3 regions of the Idiomarina sp. Sol25 genome follow, and region 3 is predicted to be linked to each of the others. Evidence: predicted binding sites of a transcription regulator. Region 3 holds the regulator's gene; each other region holds the start of a gene.
The links. The regulator FliA, encoded in region 3, starts transcription of late flagellar genes. The targets are predictions, from matches to a motif close to CTAAAGNTNNNNNNNNNNNNGCCGATA.
Positions count from the first base shown of each region.

Region 1: a site for FliA is predicted at 1,110-1,136, ahead of pomA (flagellar motor protein PomA). Genes of this name have one in related genera too.
Region 2: a site for FliA is predicted at 960-986, ahead of Q5L94_RS01300 (VC2046/SO_2500 family protein). Genes of this name have one in related genera too.

Region 1 is NZ_JAUPEW010000002.1:242,722-244,988, reverse strand. Features, by position in the region: gene Q5L94_RS05310 (farnesyl diphosphate synthase) at 1-812, opposite strand, end outside; gene Q5L94_RS05305 (exodeoxyribonuclease VII small subunit) at 809-1,045, opposite strand; gene pomA (flagellar motor protein PomA) at 1,247-2,014, shown strand; gene Q5L94_RS05295 (flagellar motor protein MotB) at 2,017-2,267, shown strand, end outside.
Region 2 is NZ_JAUPEW010000001.1:272,821-275,087, reverse strand. Features, by position in the region: gene xerD (site-specific tyrosine recombinase XerD) at 1-342, opposite strand, end outside; gene Q5L94_RS01300 (VC2046/SO_2500 family protein) at 440-925, opposite strand; tRNA gene Q5L94_RS01295 (tRNA-Tyr) at 1,037-1,121, shown strand; gene Q5L94_RS01290 (NAD(P)H-quinone oxidoreductase) at 1,159-2,127, opposite strand; gene Q5L94_RS01285 (response regulator) at 2,212-2,267, shown strand, end outside.
Region 3 is NZ_JAUPEW010000008.1:61,445-63,711, forward strand. Features, by position in the region: gene flhF (flagellar biosynthesis protein FlhF) at 1-73, shown strand, start outside; gene Q5L94_RS11330 (MinD/ParA family protein) at 130-1,002, shown strand; gene Q5L94_RS11335 (RNA polymerase sigma factor FliA) at 995-1,720, shown strand; gene cheY (chemotaxis response regulator CheY) at 1,758-2,141, shown strand; gene Q5L94_RS11345 (protein phosphatase CheZ) at 2,155-2,267, shown strand, end outside.

The sequences.
Region 1 (2,267 bases), on a different contig from region 3:
TGTAGTGCTTTATGATGTAAGTTTTGCAGGCGTTGCTGAGCACCTTCTATACCAAGCAAACGCACATAAGTTGACTTTTCAGACGCGGTATCTGACCCCTGAGGTTTCCCCAGAGCTTCAGTGTTACCTGTTACGTCGAGGATATCATCCTGTACTTGAAATGCCAGCCCCAGGTAATGAGCGAACTGCTCAAACTTTTCCCGCCATGGTTGTGAATTGTCATTGCCGCACAACACACCCATAGTGGCGGCGGCTGTTATCAATGCACCGGTTTTACTTAAATGCATTTGCTCCAGCGCACTTTCGGTAAGACGTTTTGCTGTTGCCTGTAAGTCGATTGCCTGACCTGCACACATTCCTCGGGCACCGCTGGCTTTAGCCAGTACCTGAACCAATTGCAGTTGCCGTTCACTGGGCAATTGTTCCATACGGCTTTCGGTTAAGACTTCAAAAGCCAGTGTCTGTAGCGCATCTCCGGCTAAAATGGCTGTCGCCTCGTCGTAAGCAATGTGGCAAGTTGGCTGACCACGGCGTAAGTCGTCATCGTCCATTGCTGGCAAATCGTCATGAATTAACGAATACGCGTGTATCAACTCAACTGCGGCAGCGGCTCGCAGAGCATCATTTTTATTGGCGCCACAAATGTCGGCAACGCTCATTAGCAGGTAGGGGCGAATACGTTTTCCGCCCATTAACACACCGTGCTGCATGGCCTGACTCAGACGCGAATTCAGGGTTAACTGCGCAAGCGTTTGCTTTAAGAAGGTATCGACTTGTTCTCGTGTTGCTGCTGTTAACGAGTTAATCGTCACATCAGTTCTCCATTGCTTTCATCATTTCCAGATTGCTGCTCGGCCAGTAAGGTTGTCACTTTTTGCTCGGCTTGCTGCAACTGCTGCTGGCTGGACCATGACAAGGCAATGGCTTGTTCGAATTTCTTCAGCGATTGTTCAAGCGGCAAGTCGCCTTGTTCCAGTTCATTAACCAGCTGTTCTAACTGATCCAGAGCTTGTTCAAAGGATTGCTGTTTCTGTTCGTCTGCCATAGCTGAGTCTGCCTTAAAATCTGTAATGAGCTGCATTGCTACTAGAATGAAAGTTAATTATCCGATAAAGAATCCGGAATGTCAGCCGATGATCTCATTATTCCTGTGTAAGATGAACAGATGTCGCTTGTAAGCGCGACGTGATTGTTTAAGAATGAGCACAACAGCGTAAATAAAACTCAAATCGGGGAGGAAGACTGAGTGGATATAGCAACGCTCTTAGGAATTATAGGGGCCATCGGCTTTGTCGTCGCCGCTATGGTTCTGGGTGGGGATATAGGGCTGTTTTTAGAGACTCAATCATTCTTTATCGTATTCGGTGGCTCATTATTTATAACCTTAGCAAACTTTTCTCTGAGTCAGTTTCTGGGCACAGGAAAGGTGGTCGTTAAAGCGTTTTTCTTTAAAATAGAACATCCACAAGAGCTTATCGATACTGCTGTTGAGATGGCCGACTCTGCGCGTAAAGGTGGTTTTTTGGCGCTTGAAGAAGCAGAAATTCCGAATAAATTTTTTCGTAAAGGCGTAGACATGCTGGTTGACGGCCACGATGCCGAAGTTGTCCGCCAAACTTTGTCGAAAGACATAAAAATGAGCTTTGCCCGCCATGAGGAAGGTGCTCGCGTCTTTAAGGTGCTTAGTGAAGTTTCACCGGCTATGGGTATGATTGGTACCCTGATTGGTCTGGTGGCTATGCTGTCTAATATGGATGACCCTAAAGCGATAGGGCCAGCGATGGCCGTTGCTTTGTTAACAACGCTTTATGGTGCCTTTTTAGCTAACGTTATTGCCATCCCTATTGCGAATAAACTGTTGTTGCGTGCTGAACAGGAAAAGTTGAACCGACAATTGATACTGGACGCCATTTTAGGTATTCAGGACGGTCAGAACCCTCGAGTCATTGAAGGTATTTTACGTAATTATTTAGCGGAATCTAAGCGTATTGGCAATGAGGATGAGGACGAGTAGTTATGGCCTCAGAGAAAGTCAGAGACGAAGAAGAAGAGGACTGCAACTGTCCGCCCCCGGGACTGCCTATGTGGATGGCAACCTTTGCCGATCTCATGACTTTGCTCATGTGCTTTTTCGTGCTTTTGCTGGCTTTCTCAGAAATGGACGTGCTGAAGTTTAAGCAAATAGCGGGTTCAATGAAATACGCTTTGGGTGTACAAAATAAAATAGAAGTCAAAGACATACCGAAAGGCACCAGTGTTATTGCCCA
Region 2 (2,267 bases), on a different contig from region 3:
TGGAATGCTTTGCGGTAATTTAGGGCGTTTTAAGCGTGCGGTTGGGTCTACTGCCACCCACTGCTGTTTTACAGCAAACTGGAAGAATTTCTTCGTCGAACTTAAAAAACGCGAGGTACTTCGTGGGGACAAGCCTTGCATACGCCGCCACAACAGGTAGTCCTGTAACACAACTTCATCGGTGTCCATTAAGGATTTCTTCAGCGGCAGCAAATATTCACAATAACGGCGTAAGTCACTGCGGTACGCGGCTTGAGTGTTATTACTGGACCCATGATGCAGCCAGAGATGCTCAGTAAAAGCATCAATACGGTCTTCGTCCTCTGGGCGGAGTTGCTTCATGGGTTTTGGAAAATTAGCGAAATGATAATGCTATTATGCCGTATAGCGAGAGCGGCTGAAACTGCTTGTGCGAAACTCCCAGTAAAGAAGTAAAGCGCTAATGAGTAATGCCCAGTTTCTGCAGAACATCATATAGGCCAGCGGGCCCTTTGTGTTTGTACTCATCTTTTTCTTCCGTTTGTGGTTGTTTTTTCTTTTCCAGCCGCTGACGAACACGCCAGTCCAGGTTGTGGAGAAGCTCCAGGGGCAAACGATCAGGCGTTGCATCGGGGATAAGCGGCTGAGGATGAGTTGCGTCCTGCAGTTTAAAGTCTGACAACTGACTAACTGTTGCATAGACACCACTAGCCAGCACCATACCTGGCTTTGCATCTAAAGGGCGCGCTCTGCCAGCACCAATGGTTCTTTGCCAGTTAACTTGCGCAGGACGCTCAGAAATAACCGGGTCGCCACCCAACGCAGACACCCAATAAGCAAACTCGCCCGCGAAGCCGTGATTAACTGCTTCGCTCGCGTGTTGCTCAAAGAAGTGAGCGGCCTGGTTTTCGACAGCAGCATTCTGTACAGCTGAAACTTCACTCATTAAGACTCTGGATAATCGGTTACAGATACTTCTGTATCGGCCAAAGTCCTAAAAGTTTAAGTTTTCTCTTTACAGCTAAGCTAAGACTGTTATTATACGCGCCTCTTGAGTGGAGGGGTTCCCGAGTGGCCAAAGGGATCAGACTGTAAATCTGACGGCTCAGCCTTCGCAGGTTCGAATCCTGCTCCCTCCACCATTTCTTTATTGCAGCGCCAGTTCGCTATCAGCCTGAGTTACTCCTCCGAAAGTGTTATAACCACCTTACCCTGAGTTTTATTATCTGCAACATAATCCAGTGCCTGCTGAATATCGTCAGCCGCAAAAACTTCATCGATAATAGGTTTTATGGTGCTGTTTTTAAACTGATCACCAAAGTCACGCCACAAACCTTGTAAAATTTGCCCTTTGCGTTCCGGTGATAATGCTCTCAGAGTTGAACCAATCAGCTTTTGACGTTTCATCAGCATCCGTCCGAAATTAACTTCACCAGTCACACCAGCCATTAAGCCAATTAAAATAATACGACCATCCTGTGCCAGGTATTGCTGGTCTTTTGCTATGGATTCACCAGCGACAGGATTCAGAATAACGTCAACTTCACCGAGGGCTTTAACTTCTTCGAGAACGTCCTGTTCGTGCCGGTTAACCGCATGTTTTGCTCCCAGTTTCAGGCAAAACTCTGCTTTCTCTCCGCTACCCACTATGGCGATAAGTTCGTTACCGCTTTCCCGGCACAACTGTGTTAATGAGGAACCTACACCACTAGCACCGGCATGAGCCAATACTCTCTCTCCGGGTTTTAAGTCAGCCAGTTGAAAGACATTAAGATAAGCCGTAGCAAAGGTTTCCAACCAGCCCGCAGCTTCTGCATTAGCCCAGCTTTCAGGAACCTCCAGTATTTGTTCGGCGGAAACATTCACTTGCTCAGCAAAGCCGCCACCAGCCAATAAGGCGCTGACACGTTGCCCGGTTTGCCAGCTACTGACCTTGTTCCCCACCTTTTCTATTACACCACAGACTTCTAAGCCAGGAACAGCTGAAGCTCCCTTAGGCGGTGGATATTTTCCTGCTATTTGCATTAAGTCGGCACGGTTAAGTCCGGCGCTTAGTACCCGCAGCTGAACTTCATTAGCCTTAGGCTCTTCCAGATTAGGGTGATTCAGCCAGTGTGCTTTTTGTTCGGAAATCGAAATTGCTTTCATATCAGCCTCTGTTGCAGCTTAACATTATTGAAATTAGCCAGTATGCTGTCGATATGGATATGATCAGGATACTGTTTGGCGCCAATGGACAAAACCTTAGAGCTCAATAATAAACGCGTATTGTTAATAGATGACCAGAA
Region 3 (2,267 bases):
GCTTGATAAAAGCATTTGTTCCTCAGTGTCAGACGTGCCAAAATCGTACTGGAATGAGGCGTTTTCTCGCTGAATGAGCCAATATAATATAAAGCTGTTATCAATTTAGTCAGAAAAGAGATACGCCCGATGGATCAAGCAAGCGGTCTGCGAAGAATGAAACAATCGAAAATAAAAGTTATTGCGGTAACTGGTGGTAAAGGCGGCGTTGGGAAAACTAACGTGTCGTTGAATATGGCTATCGCAATGGCTAAGCAGGGCAAACGAGTACTAGTGTTGGATGCTGACTTAGGTTTGGCTAACGTCGATGTTATGTTGGGCCTGCGGGTTGAGCGCAACCTTTCTCATGTGCTGAGTGGGCAGTGCGAGTTAGAAGATATTCTGATTGAAGGCCCGGCAGGAATCAAAATTGTTCCGGCGACATCGGGCACGCGCTCTATGGTCGACTTGAGTGAGTCGGAGCATGCCGGCTTAATAAGAGCTTTCAGTCAGCTTCAGGGAAGCTATGATGTATTAATTGTTGATACCGCAGCGGGTATTGGTAATACCGTTGTCAGCTTTGCCAGGGCGTCGCAGGATGTTTTACTCGTGGTTTGTGACGAACCGACATCAATTACCGATGCATACGCACTGATAAAAGTGTTAAGCCGCGAGCAAGGCCTGTTTAAGTTCAAGGTGGTTGCTAATATGGTAAGAAATCTGCGCGACGGACAAGTATTGTTCAATAAATTAACGAAAGTAACCGACCGGTTTTTAGATGTCGCTTTAGAACTTTCAGCAATTATACCTTTTGATGATAATTTGCGCTTGGCTGTTAGAAAACAACAACCTATGGTTTTAGCTTACCCAAGATCACCGGCCTCTTTGGCGATAAAAGCGTTGGCTAAGAAAGCCATTGACTGGCCTGTTCCGGCTCAAGCCGGCGGGCATTTAGAATTTTTTCTTGAACAATTGATAACTTCTGCCGATAACGAGAGTAAGCGGGATGTTGCCAATGAATAAAGCTGCCGTTTATGCTGCCACTGCTGACAACCGGAATGCTATTATTGAGCAGCATACCGGGCTGGTTAAGCGTATTGCACACCACATGATGGCGAGACTTCCAGCCAGTGTGCAAGTGGATGACTTGATCCAGGCGGGCATGATTGGCTTATTAGAAGCTGCGCGTAACTTTGACAACAGTAAGGGTGCCAGTTTCGAAACCTTTGCCGGCATTCGCATTCGTGGTGCGATGCTGGATGAAATTCGCCGTGGTGACTGGGCTCCGCGCTCGGTTCATCGTAATCATCGGCGTGTATTGGAAGCCATTCGGCAGGTTGAAAATGAAACCGGACGCGATGCAAAAGATACGGAAGTGGCCGCAAAGCTGAATATGGGTATGGATGAATACCACAATATTTTGCGGGATGTCAGCACGGGACGAATTGTTGGTATTGAAGATCTTGGTGTATCAGAAGATGCTATCATGCCAGAGCAGGTAACGGGTTCAGCCTATGAGCCACAAAAAGATGTTGAGAACGCGGCGTTTCATAAAGCGTTGGTCTCCACAATCTCTTCGTTACCAGAACGTGAAGCTTTGGTGCTTTCGTTGTATTATGACGAAGAATTGAATTTAAAAGAGATAGGTGAAGTGCTGAGCGTGAGTGAATCACGAGTCAGTCAAATTCACAGTCAGGCAATGTTGCGACTGAAGTCGCGAATGCAAAATTGGGTTGAATAAACTTTGGTTGTAATCGAGAGCCTCAGTGGAGGGTGCTTTGGATAAAAACATGAAAATTCTCGTTGTGGACGACTTTTCTACAATGAGACGAATCATTAAGAACTTACTTCGTGATCTTGGCTTTACTAATATACAGGAAGCAGATGACGGTAATACCGCATTGCCTATGTTGCAGAACGGTGATTTCGACTTTGTTGTAACCGACTGGAATATGCCCGGTATGCAGGGAATCGACTTGCTGCGTGAAATTCGCAAGGACGATAACCTTGCGCATTTACCGGTGTTAATGGTAACGGCGGAAGCCAAACGAGAGCAGATCATTATGGCAGCTCAAGCTGGAGTAAACGGTTACATTGTAAAACCATTTACAGCCGTAACGTTGAAAGAAAAGCTCGACAAGATTTTCGAACGAATCAGCTAAAGGGCGAACGACTATGTCTGATAACGCCCATGATATTTCTCTGGATCAAGCCAAGGAACTCGTAGCCTTGCTTGAAGACGGGAAACAACAGCAGGCTAACCAATTACTGGAAGATGTTTACAACCG